DNA from 2 places in the Bradyrhizobium sp. 187 genome. Region 2 is predicted to be linked to the other one. Evidence: predicted binding sites of a transcription regulator. Region 2 holds the regulator's gene; the other holds the start of a gene.
The links. The regulator LexA, encoded in region 2, represses DNA repair genes until DNA is damaged. The targets are predictions, from matches to a motif close to TGTTCNNNNTGTGTTCNG.
Positions count from the first base shown of each region.

Region 1: a site for LexA is predicted at 4,081-4,098, ahead of IVB19_RS02315 (DNA recombination protein RmuC). Genes of this name have one in related genera too.

Region 1 covers NZ_CP064693.1:479,300-487,075, reverse strand. Annotated here, with positions in the region: gene IVB19_RS02340 (DUF805 domain-containing protein) at 1-311, shown strand, start outside; gene dapE (succinyl-diaminopimelate desuccinylase) at 308-1,474, shown strand; gene truA (tRNA pseudouridine(38-40) synthase TruA) at 1,640-2,377, opposite strand; gene fmt (methionyl-tRNA formyltransferase) at 2,498-3,421, opposite strand; gene def (peptide deformylase) at 3,434-3,958, opposite strand; gene IVB19_RS02315 (DNA recombination protein RmuC) at 4,130-5,329, shown strand; gene IVB19_RS02310 (GIY-YIG nuclease family protein) at 5,392-5,694, shown strand; gene IVB19_RS02305 (AmpG family muropeptide MFS transporter) at 5,781-7,145, shown strand; gene IVB19_RS02300 (hypothetical protein) at 7,285-7,722, opposite strand; gene recR (recombination mediator RecR) at 7,749-7,776, opposite strand, start outside.
Region 2 covers NZ_CP064693.1:4,041,726-4,049,501, reverse strand. Annotated here, with positions in the region: partial or broken gene IVB19_RS19360 (ComEC/Rec2 family competence protein) at 1-912, shown strand, start outside; gene IVB19_RS19355 (hypothetical protein) at 1,051-1,485, opposite strand; gene lexA (transcriptional repressor LexA) at 1,979-2,680, opposite strand; gene IVB19_RS19345 (molybdopterin molybdotransferase MoeA) at 2,857-4,068, opposite strand; gene IVB19_RS19340 (hypothetical protein) at 4,307-4,498, opposite strand; gene IVB19_RS19335 (HAD family hydrolase) at 4,665-5,291, opposite strand; gene IVB19_RS19330 (alpha-hydroxy acid oxidase) at 5,306-6,439, opposite strand; gene IVB19_RS19325 (S41 family peptidase) at 6,744-7,776, shown strand, end outside.

The DNA of each region.
Region 1 (7,776 bases), 3.6 Mb from region 2:
GGTGGCTGGTTCCGTTCTTCGTCGTGCCTGCGTTGTTCGACCAGTTCTCGGACCTGCTGCCCACCAATTCAAACTGGGTTCTTGCCGTCGCCTGGGCCGTGCACATTCCGTGGTTTTGGGGCCTCGTGGAAATGTTCATTGTGCCCGGCACCTCGGGCGACAACCGGTTCGGCCCCGATCCACTGGCCGTCCTTGAAGATGGCTCCGCGCCCGCACCTGCGGCAAAAAGCTGGGACCAGCAGGGTGAGATCGAATTTGTCCCGCCCAGTGCTAGCCCACCCGGCGGCATGCATGTTAAGCGGGGCGCATGACCGATGCTCTCTCGATTGCCCGCGATCTCATCCGCTGCCCCTCTGTAACTCCGGCCGATGCCGGTGCGCTGGGCGTGCTCGAACAGGCCCTCAATGCGGCGGGCTTCAGGTGCCACCGCGTGACCTTCAGCCAGCCCGGCACCGCCGACGTCGACAATCTCTATGCGCGGATCGGCACTGACGGGCCGCACATCACCTTTGCCGGCCACACCGACGTGGTGCCGCCTGGCGACGAGAGCGCCTGGAGCGTCGGCGCGTTCTCCGGCGAGGTGAAGGACGGCTTTCTGCACGGCCGCGGCGCGGTCGACATGAAGGGCGGCATCGCCTGCTCGGTCGCCGCGGTGCTGGAGCATCTCGCCGCGAACGACGGCAAGCCGCGCCGCGACGGCAAAGGTTCGATTTCCTTTCTGATCACCGGCGACGAGGAAGACGTCTCCATCAACGGCACCATCAAGCTGCTGCAATGGGCGGCCGAGCGCGGCGAGAAATTCGATCATTGTGTGCTGGGCGAGCCCTCCAATGTCGAGACCCTCGGCGACACCATCAAGGTCGGCCGCCGCGGCTCGCAATCCGGCACGCTGTATGTCGACGGCGTGCAGGGTCACGTCGCCTATCCGCACCGCGCCGCCAATCCGGTGCCTGATATCGCGCGGCTGATCGTGGCCATCTCGGACGAGCCGCTCGACCATGGCAGCACGCAGTTCCAGGCCTCCAACCTCGAATTCACCTCGGTCGACGTCGGCAACACCGCCAACAACGTCATCCCGGGACAAGCGCGCGCAAAATTCAACATCCGCTACAACGACAACCACACTCAGGCGAGCCTGCGCGAGCTGGTCGAGACGCGGCTGACAAAAGCCTGCGGCAACCGCATTCGCGCCCGCATCGTCTGGGAGCCCTCGAACTCGAACGTGTTCGTGACCAAGCCCGGCCCGTTCACCGAACTCGCGGTGTCCGCGATCGAGGAAGTGACGGGCCGCAAGCCAGAGCTGTCGACGTCAGGCGGCACCTCGGACGCGCGCTTCATCTCGAGCTATTGCCCGGTGATCGAATTCGGCCTGGTCGGCCAGACCATGCACCAGGTCGACGAACGCGTGCCGGTCAGGGATCTGGAGCAGCTGACCAAGGTGTATCGCGGGATTTTGGCGAGGTATTTTGGGTAGGCCCCATTGCCGCCAAACCCACTGCTGTCATCGCCCGGCTTGACCGGGCGATCCAGTATCCCGTGAGGGTAGTGACTGAGCCGAGAGGCCGCGGCGTACTGGATGCCCCGGTCAAGCCGGGGCATGACAGTGGGGGATGTAGCGAGAGTACGCGCCCTCACCCCATCAATAATCCACCTGCATCAGATACAGCCCGTCCGGCGGGGCGACGATGCCGCAGGCGGCGCGGTTGCGTGCGGCGAGCGCTGCGGAGAGATCGTCGGGGGTCCAGCGGCCTTCGCCGACCCACATCAGCGACCCCACCATCGAGCGCACCTGGCTGTGCAGGAATGAGCGCGCCGAGGTGACTATGGTGATCTCGCGCCCGTCGCGCAGCACGTCGAGCTGATCGAGCGTCTTCTCCGGCGACCTGGCCTGGCACTCGGTGTCGCGGAAGGTGGTGAAATCGTGCTTGCCGAGCAGGCGTTGTGCCGCCGCATGCATCGCATCGGCGTCGAGCCGGCGCGGCACGCGCCAGGCGTGGCCGGCATCGAGTGCGAGATTGGCGCGAGTGTTGACGATACGGTAGCGGTAGTGGCGCTTGATGGCCGAGAAGCGCGCCTCGAAACTATCAGGCACGATATCCGCTTCGAGCACCGCCACCGGATGCGGGCGCAGATGCGCATTCAAGCCGTCGCGAAAACGGCCCGGCGGAAACTGCTTCGCGATATCGACATGCGCGACCTGGCCGCGCGCATGCACGCCGGCATCGGTGCGCCCGGCGCCGTGCACGCGCGCATCCGCGCCGGTCATCGCCTTGACGGCAGCCTCCAGCGCCCCTTGCACCGAGGGCAGCGTCTCCTGCACCTGCCAGCCGAAGAACGGCGCGCCGTCATATTCGATGGTGAGCTTGTAGCGGGGCATCTTGTCCAGTTTCGCTGTCATCGCCCGGCTCGACCGGGCGATCCAGTACTCCGCAGCCTATCCGTTCGACCGAGAAGCCTCGGCGTACTGGATACCCCGCCTTCGCGGGGTATGACAGCGTCAGGTGAATTTGGCGCCGGTCTTCAACGGCACGCCGCGCAGGAAGTCCGCGGCCTGCATGCGTGCCTTGCCTTCGCGCTGGAGCTCGATCAGACGGATTGCGCCCTCGCCGCAGGCGATGGTGAGGTGATCGTCGAGCACCTCACCGGGTGCGCCCGTGCCTTTCGCCAGCTCGCAGCGCAGGATCTTGACTCGCGCATTCTCAAGTTCGGCCCAGGCGCCGGGAAACGGCGACAGGCCGTGGATATGGCGCAGCACCTCGCGTGCGGGCCTGGTCCAGTCGATCCGCGCCTCGGCCTTGTCGATCTTGGCGGCATAGGTGACGCCGTCCTCGCTCTGCTGCTTCAGCTGAAGCCCGCCGCGCGCCAGCGCGGCCATGGCGCGCACCATCAGATCGGCACCGAGCCGCGACAGACGATCGTGCAGATCGAGCGCGGTCATGTTGTCCGTGATCGCGAGCCGTTCCGCCATAGCGACGTCGCCGGTGTCGAGGCCAACATCCATCTTCATCACCATCACGCCGCTCTCGGCATCGCCGGCCATGATCGCGCGGTTGATGGGAGCGGCACCGCGCCAGCGTGGCAGCAGCGAGGCGTGCAGGTTGTAGCAGCCGAGCTTTGGCGCATCGAGGATCGCCTGCGGCAGGATCATGCCATAGGCGACGACGACGGCCGCATCGGCGTCAAAGGCGCGAAACTCTTCCAGCGCCTCCGGCGTTTTCAAAGTCTTCGGCGTCAGCACGGGCACACCGAGCTTTCGCGCGGCCTCTTCCACCGGGGTCGGCTGCAATTGCAGCCCGCGCCGTCCGCCGGGCTTCGGCGCGCGCGTGTACACGGCCGCGATCTCGTGGCCATGCGCGACGAGCTCGAGCAGCGTCGGCACGGAGAAATCGGGCGTGCCCATGAAGATCAGGCGGAGGGGCATCGACAGAGAACCTCACTCCGCGCGCTTGGCGGCTTTCTCGAACTTCTTCAGCACGCGGTCGCGCTTGAGCTTTGACAGATAGTCGACGAACAGCACGCCGTTGAGATGGTCGATCTCGTGCTGGATGCAGGTGGCGTAGAGGCCTTCGGCGTCCTCCTCGTGCACCTTGCCGTCGAGATCGGTGTAGCGCACCCGCACCTTCGCAGGGCGCTCGACCTCCTCGTAATATTCGGGGATCGACAGGCAGCCTTCCTCGTAGACCGACAGGTCCTCCGAAGAGGCGATGATTTCCGGATTGATGAAGACGCGCGGCTCGGGCTTGGTCTCGCCGTCCTGGTCGGGCTTGGCGAGGTCCATGGTGATCAGCCGCAACGGCTGCGCGATCTGGATCGCCGCGAGCCCGATGCCGGGCGCGTCGTACATGGTCTCGAACATGTCGTCGGCAAGCTTGCGGATCTCCGGCGTGACCTTCTCGATCGGCTTGGAGACCAGACGCAGCTGCTTGTCGGGCAGGATGATGATTTCTCTGAGGGCCATGGCCGCGATTTAAGCCGCGCGTTCGATGCGGTCAATGCGGCCGGGAACCCCGTTAACCCTCCGCTAACCATAAAACTTCAGGTTTCGTTAACCATAAAAATTAACAGAGCATTTACCATAAATGTTCGCTATTCGTTCGTGTCTCGAAGCGAATCGGCTAGAAGCAGGGGCATGAACGAGATCATTTTCATGCTTGGCGACTGGCCGGTGCGCACCGTGGACGCGCTGATCGGCTTCGGCGCCCTGGTCCTTATCCTGCTGCTCGTGATTGCCGTCGTGATCGCGCGGTCAGGGCGGCGCGGCGCGGAACTCGCGATGGCCAACGCCATCCGCGCCGACGAGCTCGAGGAGCGCATCAGCCAGATGCTGCACGCCCAGAGCGAGGCTGCGGGCCGGGTCGACGCCATGACCCAGACGCTGGCCGGCCGCCAGGCCGACATGGCGCGCGCGGTCAACGAGCGGCTGGATTCGGTGACCCACCGCGTCGGCCAGTCCATGGAGCACTCGACCCGCAACACCATGGAGAGCCTGCACGCGCTGCACGAGCGGCTCGGCATCATCGACAGCGCACACAAGAACCTCACCGACCTCACCACGCAGGTGACGACCCTGCGCGACGTGCTCGCCAACAAGCAGTCGCGCGGCGCCTTCGGTCAGGCGCGGATGGAAGCGATCGTCCAGGACGGTCTGCCGAAGGGCGCCTACGAGTTCCAGTTCACGCTCTCGACCGGCAAGCGTCCGGACTGCGTCGTGTTCCTGCCCGACCAGCGTCCGCTCTGCATCGACGCGAAATTTCCGCTGGAGGCGATGACCGCGCTGCATGATGCGCGCACCGATGAGGAAAAGCGCATCGCCACGCAGCGGCTGCGCGGTGACGTGATGAAGCATGTCAGCGACATTGCCGAAAAATATCTCGTCGCCGGCGAGACCCAGGAAATGGCGTTGATGTTCGTGCCGTCGGAATCGGTCTACGCCGAGATCCACGACGGTTTCGACGACGTGATCCAGAAGGCGTATCGCGCCCGCGTCGTGCTGGTGTCGCCGTCGCTTTTGATGCTCGCAATCCAGGTGATGCAGCAGATCATGAAGGACGCGCGCATGCGCGATGCCGCCGACCAGATCCAGACCGAGGTGATCAAGCTCGGCGACGATCTCGGCCGCCTGCGCGAGCGCGTGCTGAAATTGCAGAAGCACTTTGCCGACGCCAACGAGGACGTCCGCCAGATCCTGATCTCCGCCGACAAGATCGAGAAGCGCGCGGGGCGGATCGAAGAGCTCGATTTCAGCAAGAGCGATGCGCCCGAAGCCCCGCATCTCGTGGCCACCGGCGCTGCCGAGCTGTTCCCGAGGAAGCTCCAGGCGGGGGAGTAGAATATAGAACACACTGTCGTCGCCCGGGTTGACCGGGCGACCCAGTATCCCAGAGACGGCAGATGGGCGGGCGCTGCTACTACGTGTACATTCTCGCCAGCAAGATGGGCGACACGCTCTACATTGGCGTAACGAACGATCTCATCCGCCGTGTGGCCGAACACAAATTGCAGTTAGTCGAGAGCTTCACGAAGGAATATGGCGTTGTGAAGCTAGTCTATTTCGGGCAATTCGATGATCCCGAGAATGCGATAAAACGCGAGAAGCGCCTGAAAAAATGGACGCGCGCCTGGAAGCTTGCGCTGATCGAGAAGGATAATCCCGATTGGAACGATCTCTATGCGGAGATCGCGGGCCCTCCATAACTCCGGCCTCTGGAATACTGGGTCGCCCGGTCAAGCCGGGCGACGACACCTCACTTGTGGCTCTCAGAATCTGCTAACACCCTGCCATGACCGCACCCGACGCGACCTCCCCTGCCGGCCCCGGCACGGCCCCCACCTCCTGGCGTGACAGCCTTGCCGTTTACCTGCAGCCGCGGGTGCTGATCGTGCTGTTCCTCGGTTTCTCGTCCGGGCTGCCGCTGGCGCTGTCGGGCTCGACGCTGCTGGTGTGGATGCGGGAATCCGGCGTCGATCTCAAGACCATCGGGCTGTTTGCGCTGGTCGGCACGCCCTACACGCTGAAATTCCTGTGGGCGCCGCTGGTCGATGCGATGCATGTGCCGCTGTTCACGCGCGCGTTCGGGCGGCGCCGCGGCTGGCTGCTGTTCTCGCAATTGCTGCTGATCGCAGCGATCCTGCTGCTGGCGCTGACCGATCCCGCGCGCTCGCCGTTCTACGTCGCGCTCGGCGCATTGCTGGTGGCGACGGCCTCGTCGACGCAGGACATCGTGGTCGACGCCTTCCGCGTCGAGAGCCTGCCGGAGAGCGAGCAGGCCGCCGGCATGGCGTCCTATGTCGCGGCCTATCGCATCGGCATGCTGGTCTCGACCGCCGGCGCGCTGTTCATCGTCTCCGGCTTCGAGAGCACCGGCATCACCCGCACGTCCGCCTGGATGTGGGGCTATGTGGTGATGGCGGCGATGGTGCTGATCGGGACGATGACGGCGCTGGTCGCGACCGAGCCCGAGCAGTCATTGCGGGCGGAAGCCGCGACGCAGACGCAGACCGCGCTCGCGCGCGTGCTGCACGCGGCAATCGGCGCCTTCTCGGAATTCCTGACGCGCAAGGACGCGCTTGCGGCACTCGCCTTCGTCGTGCTGTTCAAGTTCACCGACGCCTTTTCCGGCACGATGACCGCGCCGTTCGTGATCGACCTCGGCTTCTCCCGCAACGACTATGCGGCGATCGTGAAGGGCGTGGGCCTTGCTGCGACTCTGATCGGCGGCTTTGCCGGCGGCTTCGTCGCGCGGCGCTATTCGCTTGCGACCAGCCTCTGGATCGGCGGCGTGGTGCAGGCGCTCGCGAACCTCTCCTTCTCCTGGCTGGCCTTCGTCGGCACCAGCCAATGGGCGCTCGCCTTCGCCATCACCTGTGAGAACTTCACCAGCGCCATCGGCACGGTGATCTTCGTCGCCTATCTTTCGGCGCTCTGCCAGAACCCGCTGCACACGGCGACGCAATATGCGCTGCTCACCGCGCTTGCCGCGGTGGGGCGGACCTATCTCTCGTCAGGCGCCGGCTTCGTGGCTGATACCACCGGCTGGCCGCTGTTCTTCGTGATCTGCATGCTGGTGGCGATCCCGAGCCTGGTGCTGCTGGCCTGGTTGCAGAAGCGCGGGCATTTTGATGCGCTGGGGCCGGTGCGGGTTTAGCGCAACGCCGTCATGGCCGGGCTTGTCCCGGCCATCCACGCCTTGCTACGCGGCGCCAAAAACGTGGATGCCCGGGACGAGCCCGGGCATGACGAAAAACAGATGCGCTTATATGTGTGGCGAGCAAACGGGGCGCCCCCTACTGCTTCTTGATCAGGCTCCATTTCGTGATCACGGCCTCGCTCATCTGGCCGGGATCGCTGGCGCAGGCGACTTCGTCGACCTTGACCGAGATCTCCTTGCCGGCAAACGTCTTCAGCTGCGCTGCCTGCGCGTCGCCGCTGGGAACGAGCTGGAAGGTTTCGGGTCCGGTCTCGAGATTGCACAGCCCGCTCGGCGGCGGCAGTCGGCGCGGCTCGGAGGTGATCTGGTAGGTCGCAACCCGCTTGCCGACGTTCTTGACGTCGCGCACTTTCATCGTGTTCAGCTCGCCCGACAGCACCTCCCCGGCATTGATCGGCTTGCCGGGCTTCGACGGCGGCGGAGCCCCGTCGTCCTGTTGCGCGGAGATGGCCGGCGTCGCCAGCATCGTCAGCGTCGCGACCAAAGCCCATCGTGTGGCGAAAAGTTTCGTCATGTCGTCCGTTCCGTAAGTCTGGATGGCTAGAACAGGGTGCGCTGCCGCATCGCG
Region 2 (7,776 bases):
GGACTTGCGACGACGCCCTATGCCGCCTTTCATTTCCACCGTGTCACGCCGTTCGGCGTGCTCGCCAATCTCGGCGCGATGCCGGTGGTCTCTGCGCTGGTGATGCCGGCGGGGCTGTTGGGGCTGCTTGCTGCGCCGTTCGGGCTGGACAGCGTGTTCTGGTGGCTGATGGGGATTGGCATCGAGTGGATGGTCGCGGTCTCGCGCTGGGTCGCGGCCTTGCCGGGCGCGGTGGGCCGCATCCCGGCGTTCGGGATCGCGCCGCTGATCGCGGCGAGCCTGGGAATCATTGTGCTCGGCTTGTTGCGCACGCCGCTGCGCTGGTCCGGCGCCCTGGTGCTGCTGGCAGCGATCCTCTGGGGACTGTCGGCGCGGCAGCCCGACATCCTGATTGCCGGGGATGGCGCCAGCGTCGCGGTGCGGGGCAGGGACGGATATCTGCACCTGATCAGGACGAACAAGGACAGCTTTCTGCTCAAGGAATGGCTCGCTGCCGAGGCCGATCCGCGCGATGCGGGCAGAGCCTCGCTTGCCGATGGCGTGTCCTGCGACGAATCCGGCTGCGTGACGCCACTGGCCGACGGGAGGCTGGTCGCGCTGGCACTGCGCGTCGACGCTCTCGCGGACGATTGCAGTCGGGCCGCGCTGGTGGTGACGACTCGTCCCGCACCGCCTGATTGCGCGGCGATGGTGGTCGATCGGCAGCGGCTCGCCAGCCAGAGCGCGCTGGCGCTGACGCAGCGTGGTGACGGTTTTGTGGTTCAGGCAGTGAGGGCGAGAGGCACGAGCCGCCCCTGGTTGCCGGCCGGCGCCGGCGAGGGTGATTTCGACGGCAGCCTCGCGCCAAAGTCGACCGCGCCTCGCATCAAGGACGCAACGCCGGCGGACACCGACCTGCAAGCCGACGATTGATCTGATGGTGCGGAGCAACGCAGTGGTTCGGTGCGTCCGTTCGGATTAGCGGGGTGCAAACCACACCATCTCGCCGGCCACGGCCGGCGATGGCGATTTAATCCTGACCTCCGACTTCGTAGCCGGAGGGCGGCTCTGTCAGCCGATCGGCAGGTGCGTGACGGTCGGCTGCCTGTCGGCGGTGATCTGCGCCTTGTGCTCGCGCTCGGTGACCGACTGAGTCACCGGCAGTTGCAGCACCGTCGCGCGCTGGCCTTCGACGAGCTGCGTCACCAGCACGTATTTGCCGTCGGGGAATTCGATCGCATCATGATGGCGGTCGGGAACGTGCGGATCGATCTTGCCGAACTTGCCCACGCGGGAATTGATGGTGCGCGTCCAGATCCAGCGATTGTCGTAGCGGACGTCGTCGGCGAAGGCGAGCTCCGTCCCCGGCAGCAGGCAGACGGCAACAGACGGATCGGCTGCAGAGGCGAAGCCGCGCGTCGAGGTGCCGCGGAAGCTTGTCGTGACGATCGTCTCGCCGACTTCGGCGGGGCGCGACGCGACGGCATGTAGGCTGTAGTCACACATCGGGTGCTCCTCATGCTGGGATAGCAACCCGCGTCTCTTATCGAGGCGCAGGCCTCTATCAGAGTGGAAGCACGAACGCTCTGCTTGGTTGTGGGCAAATCTGCGGCTGGCTTCCGCAAGCCGCGATCACATTATCTTTCCCGAATTCAATAGGAACAAAGCTCGCCGCGATGCATTCGGGAGGCGCGTACGCGAACATTGCCAACTTGGCTGCAACGGCCGAACTTGACCGCTGGTCGCTGTTTCCTCGAACAACCGAGCCGCGAAGCGGTGCTGCTTGAAGCGGTGCTGCTTCGTCGGCGTGGCGAGGAGCCAGCGTTGGAGGAGGGGCCGGATAGTCTGTGCAGAACCAGAAAGGCTATCCAGCCGGAGCGGACGATGATCCGCTCCAATCTCTGACCGGCGATGTCGATCGGAAGCGCGCGAGGCGCCAAGCACCTCCGGCATGAAGTGCTTCCGATATGAAGTACTGCCGATAGAAAGACTCCCGGTATCAGTACTTCCGGTAAAGCCCGATCAGCTTGCCCTGAATCTTCACCCGGTTGGGCGGCAGGATGCGGACCTCATAGGCCGCGTTGGCGGGCTCGAGCGCGATCGAGGCGCCGCGACGGCGGAAGCGCTTCAGCGTCGCTTCCTCGTCGTCGATCAGCGCCACCACGATGTCGCCGGTATCGGCGCTCTCGTTGCGCTGGATCAGGGCCATGTCGCCGTCGAGAATGCCGGCTTCGACCATCGAGTCGCCGCGCACTTCCAGCGCGTAATGCTCGCCCGAGCCGAGCATGTCAGGCGGTACGCTGATAGTATGGCTGCGGGTCTGCAACGCCTCGATCGGCGTGCCGGCCGCGATGCGGCCCATCACCGGCACCGCGACGGGACGTTCGCCCTCGTCAGCGGGCAGGCTCGCGCTCGCACGCACCTTGCCGAGATTGCCCTCGATGACGCTCGGCGTGAAGCCGCGGCGGCTGCCAGCGGCTGCCTGGAGCTCCGGCAGCTTGATGACTTCAATCGCACGGGCGCGGTTGGGCAGGCGTCGGATGAAGCCACGCTCCTCGAGCGCCGTGATCAGGCGATGGATGCCCGACTTCGAGCGCAGATCGAGCGCATCCTTCATCTCGTCGAAGGAGGGCGGCACGCCGCTTTCCTTCAGACGTTCACTGATGAACCGCAGAAGCTCGTATTGTTTGCGCGTTAACATCTCGACCAAAGTCCCCCGGTTGATGTCGTCCGATTCCGAGACGCTGAATTCGGCCATAAGCCGCTGCATGCTCGAAACAAATCATGAACAGACACTATATGTTCGATACATGTTCCGCAACTGCTTAATTTACCGTGAACAGAGCAAAGTGCGCGGAACGCGCGTTGCGGGGGCGCTCAGACGGGGAGCCGCAACACTTCGCAAGCCGTGCCGGCTTCGGCCTTCGGCGCGAATGGTGCGCGGACGAGAAGTACCTGTGCTGCAGCGAGATTCGCAAGCAGCGAAGAGTCCTGATGATTGACGGGAACAACGACGCGTGTGCCATCGTCACGCTCCTCAAGATGCGCGCGCAGATAGTCCTCGCGCTGGTCGTTGGCGCCGACGTCGCGGCCGAGCACGGCGCGTTCACGGCGATGGTGAATCACTGAACGGCCCGACAGGGCGCGAATCAGCGGCACCATGAACAGGAAAGCGCACACGTAGGACGATACGGGATTGCCCGGCAGGCCGATCACACCCATTGCGCCGAGTCGCCCGTGCATCATCGGCTTGCCTGGCCGCATCGCGATCTTCCAGAACGCCATCGCGATGCCTTCGTCCCGCAGTGCCTGCTGGACCAGATCGTGGTCGCCGACCGATGCGCCGCCGGTCGTGATCAGGACGTCGGCGCCGCTCTCGCGGGCGCGGCGGATGCCGGCGGTGGTGGCCTCGAGCGTGTCGGCGGCAATACCGAGGTCGATGGTCTCGGCGCCCTCGCTGCGGGCGAGCGCGTGCAGGGCGTAGCCGTTGGAATAGACGATCTGGCCGTGGCCGGGCGTGGTGCCCGGCATCACCAGCTCGTCGCCGGTGGCGAGAATCGCGACCTTCGGACGCCTGACAACGGCAAGGTGCGGATGATTCATCCCGGCGGCGAGCGCGAGGTCTCGCTCGGTCAGACGGCTTCCCTTGCGCAGGAGCACGTCGCCCTCGCGGAAATCGACGCCGGCGGGGCGGATGTGCCGGCCGGCGATCGCGGCTTCCTTGATCGTGATGCGCTTGCCGGCGGCGACCGTGTCCTCCTGGATCACGACGGCGTCCGCGCCAAAGGGAACGACGCCGCCGGTGAAGATCCGCACGGCCTCGCCGGCTCCGACCGTCCCCTCGAACGGTCGGCCCGCTGCGACTTCGCCGATGACGGTGAGCTCCGAATCGATCGTCGCGGCATCGGCCGCGCGCACCGCGTAGCCGTCCATCGCCGACATCGCTTGCGGCGGCTGCGTGCGCCGCGCCACGACGTCACGCGCGAGCACGCGATGGTAGGCCTCGTCGAGGGAAATCATTTCTTCCGGCAGCGGCTCTGCACCCGCCAGCACCGCGGCAAGCGCGTCAGAAACCGGCATCAAGGCCACGGCGAAAACTCCTGCTCGGCACGTTCGGGCGAATGTTCCGCACGTCTTCTAGCCGAGCGCAGGCGCAGAGGCAAAAGCGGCTGAGCAGGCACAGTCATCCCGCCCCTTCACATTGTTCCGGAAGGCAGGATCAAGCGCGTCGCGGCATGATCCGAAGGAGGTCACAGATCGGCAGGAGAGTGGTCATGGAAGCGACGAAAATCATGGCAAGGCGAGAACGCGCCATGGCCTGAATCGATCAGCTCCCTGCCTGCCCGGGAGTTACGTCGGGCGCCTTGGATCCCTGATCCTTGTCCGGCAGCGGGTCGGCTTGGGATTTCAGGTCGGCGGCCTTGCTCACAAGCTTGGCGGAAAGGTCCGAATCTGAAGTTGTCCTCGCGAATTCAAGAAGAAGAGAGGCCTGCTTGGTGAGGTAGGTTTTGCCCAGCACGATGATGCATCCGTCCGTAGAAGTCCCAACGGACTCTAAGAGTCCGGAAGGCGGTATTCCGTTCCCGGAACTCTGTATAAAAATGCACAAAGTGATCCGGTTCCTCAATTTTTCAAAATTGGTCCGTCGGGCCGTGCCGTCGTGGGTTTCGCGACAACGGACGTCGTCAAATGCCCAATGCCTTCAATGCGTTCCCGACGTCACGCGGCGAGGTCACATGCACCGTCATCAAGCCGCGCGCGCGCGCTCCCTCGATGTTTTCGGCAAGATCGTCGAAGAACACGATGCGCCCGGCGGGCACGCCGATCGCCGCAACGACGTGGTCGAAGGCCTCCGCATCCGGTTTGCGCAGGCCGATGCTGGACGACAAATACAGCTCGCGGAAATGGCCGAGGAGGTCGGCATATTCCCTCGAGAAATGGTCCACGTGCGGCCGGTTGGTGTTGGAGAAAGCATAGAGCGGCATCTGTTTCGCTGCGCGCGGCAGCAGCTCGGCGATGTCAGGCATTTCGCCGGCGAAAATCGCGTTCCAGCCTTCCAGGAATTGCGCGTCCGAAATGCCGATTCCGAGCGAGGCTCGCAATGAGGCGAAATAGTCCTCATCGCTGATCTTCCCCATCTCGTGCAACCGATAGGCTTCGCTGTCCCGCACATAGCGCGCGACGATGGCTTCGGGCTTGCAGCCGGCATGTCCCGCCCAGCAGGCGATCGCCTTGGAGAAATCGATATCGAGCACGACGCGGCCGAGATCGAACAGGAGCGCATCCGCGCTGCCGGGAGAGAGCGATGTCACCTGCGTCCTTTCACTCAGTATCGATACGGCTCGTGGTCGAACAGCGGAAACGCGCTGAACACACTCGGCGCGTTGGTTGCGGTCGCCTGGTGCAGGCAGGATTTGTTGACCTCGGCGAACGAGGTCGCACCCAAGAGGCCGAGGCAGCGCAGCACTTCGTCCTCGAGCAGTTCCAGCATGCGCGCCACGCCGGCTTCGCCGGCCGCCGCCAGCGCCCAGCATTGCAGCCGGCCGATGCCGACGAGGTCGGCGCCCGCCGCGATCGCCTTGACGATGTCGGTGCCGCGACAGACACCGCCATCGACCATGATCTTGGCGCGGCCGTTCACGGCGTCGACGATCTCGGGCAGCACGTGCATGGCGCCGCGACCGTGATCGAGCTGACGGCCGCCATGGTTGGAGACGTAGATCCATTCGACGCCGTGATCGATCGCGATCAGCGCGTCCTCTGGCGTCGCGATGCCCTTGAGGATCAGCGGGATCTTGAACTTGTCCTTGATCATCTTCACCGTCCGCCACTCCAGACCCTTCTGGTAATCGCCCCCGGTGGCGCGCAAGCGGCTCTCGCGAACGTAGCGCTTGGCGATGTCACGTTCGCGGCGGCTGTAGTGGGCGGTGTCGACGGTCAGGCAGAAGGCGGCGTAGGCGTTCTTCTCGGCCCGGCTGACGACGTCGGCGACGAAGGCGTCATCGCCGCGCACATAGAGCTGGTAGAGCCGCAGCGCGTCGGACGCAGCTTCGGCGGTCTTTTCTAGGCCGGGCTCGGACACCGAACTGAGCATGTGCGCCGCACCGAAAGTGCCGCAGGCGCGTGCCACGCTCGCCGCACCATCCGGATCGAAGATCTCGAGCGCGCCGACCGGGGCGAGGACCACGGGCAGGCGCATCTTGCGGCCGAACTGTTCGACCGAACCTGTAACCTTGCGAACATCGCGCAGCACGCGCGGGCGGAAAGCGATCTCGTCCAGCGCCATGCGGTTGCGACGCATCGTGGTCTCGGTCTCGGCCGCGCCGACGATATAGTCCCATGCATTCTGGTTGAGGTTGGCGCGGGCTTTCCGGATGAATTCATGCAGATTCTGGAACGGCTCGGTGCTGGCGCCGAGCTCGACGTTCCTTTCCGGTTGGATGCGGGGTGCTTCGTTCATTGTTATCCTCCCGAGAATTTGAAGCCTTCCCTGATCGCCTAACCCGTCCGGGGCGCCAAAACCATCCTAAAATGGCATGGCTGCGAGGCGCGGGCCGGCCGGCCGACCCCCGCGGCGCACGAACCGGTCCTGCAACGTTGCCGAAAGTTTAGGTCCGGACCAACCGATTTTTACGGTGTACCCGCCGGCGTGGCATCCCGGCCTTGAAGAAACCAGAATGGTATTGTGAGAAGCAGGCTGGATCGCCATTTGCATGGCGGCTCCCAGCCCCACCGAACCGCGAAGCAAAAAGGCCAGCCTATCCATGCGGAAAACCCTGCTGTTTCCACTGGGCGCGCTCACCGGAGCGTGTCTGACCCTTTTGGTAGCCAGTCCGCACGGCGGCGTATGGGCGGCACGGGCGGCAGCGAGCGCGGATGACGCCTATTCCAAGCTCAATCTGTTCGGCGAAGTGTTCGAGCGGGTGAAGGCGAGCTATGTCGAGAAGCCTGACAATGCCAAGCTGATCGAAGGCGCGATCACCGGCATGGTGACCTCGCTCGATCCGCACTCGCGCTACATGAACGACAAGGCCTGGACCGAGATGCAGGAGACCACCTCCGGCGAGTTCGGCGGGCTCGGCATCGAGGTCACGATGGAGGAGGGGCTGGTCAAGGTCGTCTCGCCGATCGACGACACGCCGGCATCCAAGGCCGGCATCATGTCGGGCGACCTCATCAGCAAGATCGACGGCGATGCCGTGCAGGGCATGACGCTCGAGCAGGCCGTCAACAAGATGAAGGGGCCGGTCGAGACCCAGACCAAGCTCACGATCGTGCGCAAGGGCGCCGACGCCCCGCTCGACGTCGCGATCAAGCGCGAGATCATCCATGTGCGTCCCGTGCGCTTCCACGTCGAGAACGGGGATATCGGCTATATCCGCGTCACCTCGTTCAACGAGCAGACCACCGATGGCCTGAAGAAGGCGATCGCATCGATCACCAAGGAGGTTCCGCCGGAGAAGCTGGTAGGCTACGTGATGGACCTGCGCAACAATCCGGGCGGATTGCTCGACCAGGCCGTGTCGGTGTCGAGCGCGTTCCTGCAGCGTGGCGAGGTCGTCTCGACCCGCGGCCGCAATCCGGAAGAGACCCAGCGCTTTACCGCCCATGGTGGCGACCTCACCAAGGGCAAGCCGCTGGTGGTTCTCGTCAACGGCGGCTCCGCCTCAGCCTCGGAAATCGTGGCCGGCGCGCTGCATGACCACAAGCGCGCGACGCTGATCGGCACGCGCTCGTTCGGCAAGGGCTCGGTGCAGACCATCATTCCGCTCGGCACCGGCAACGGCGCGCTGGCGC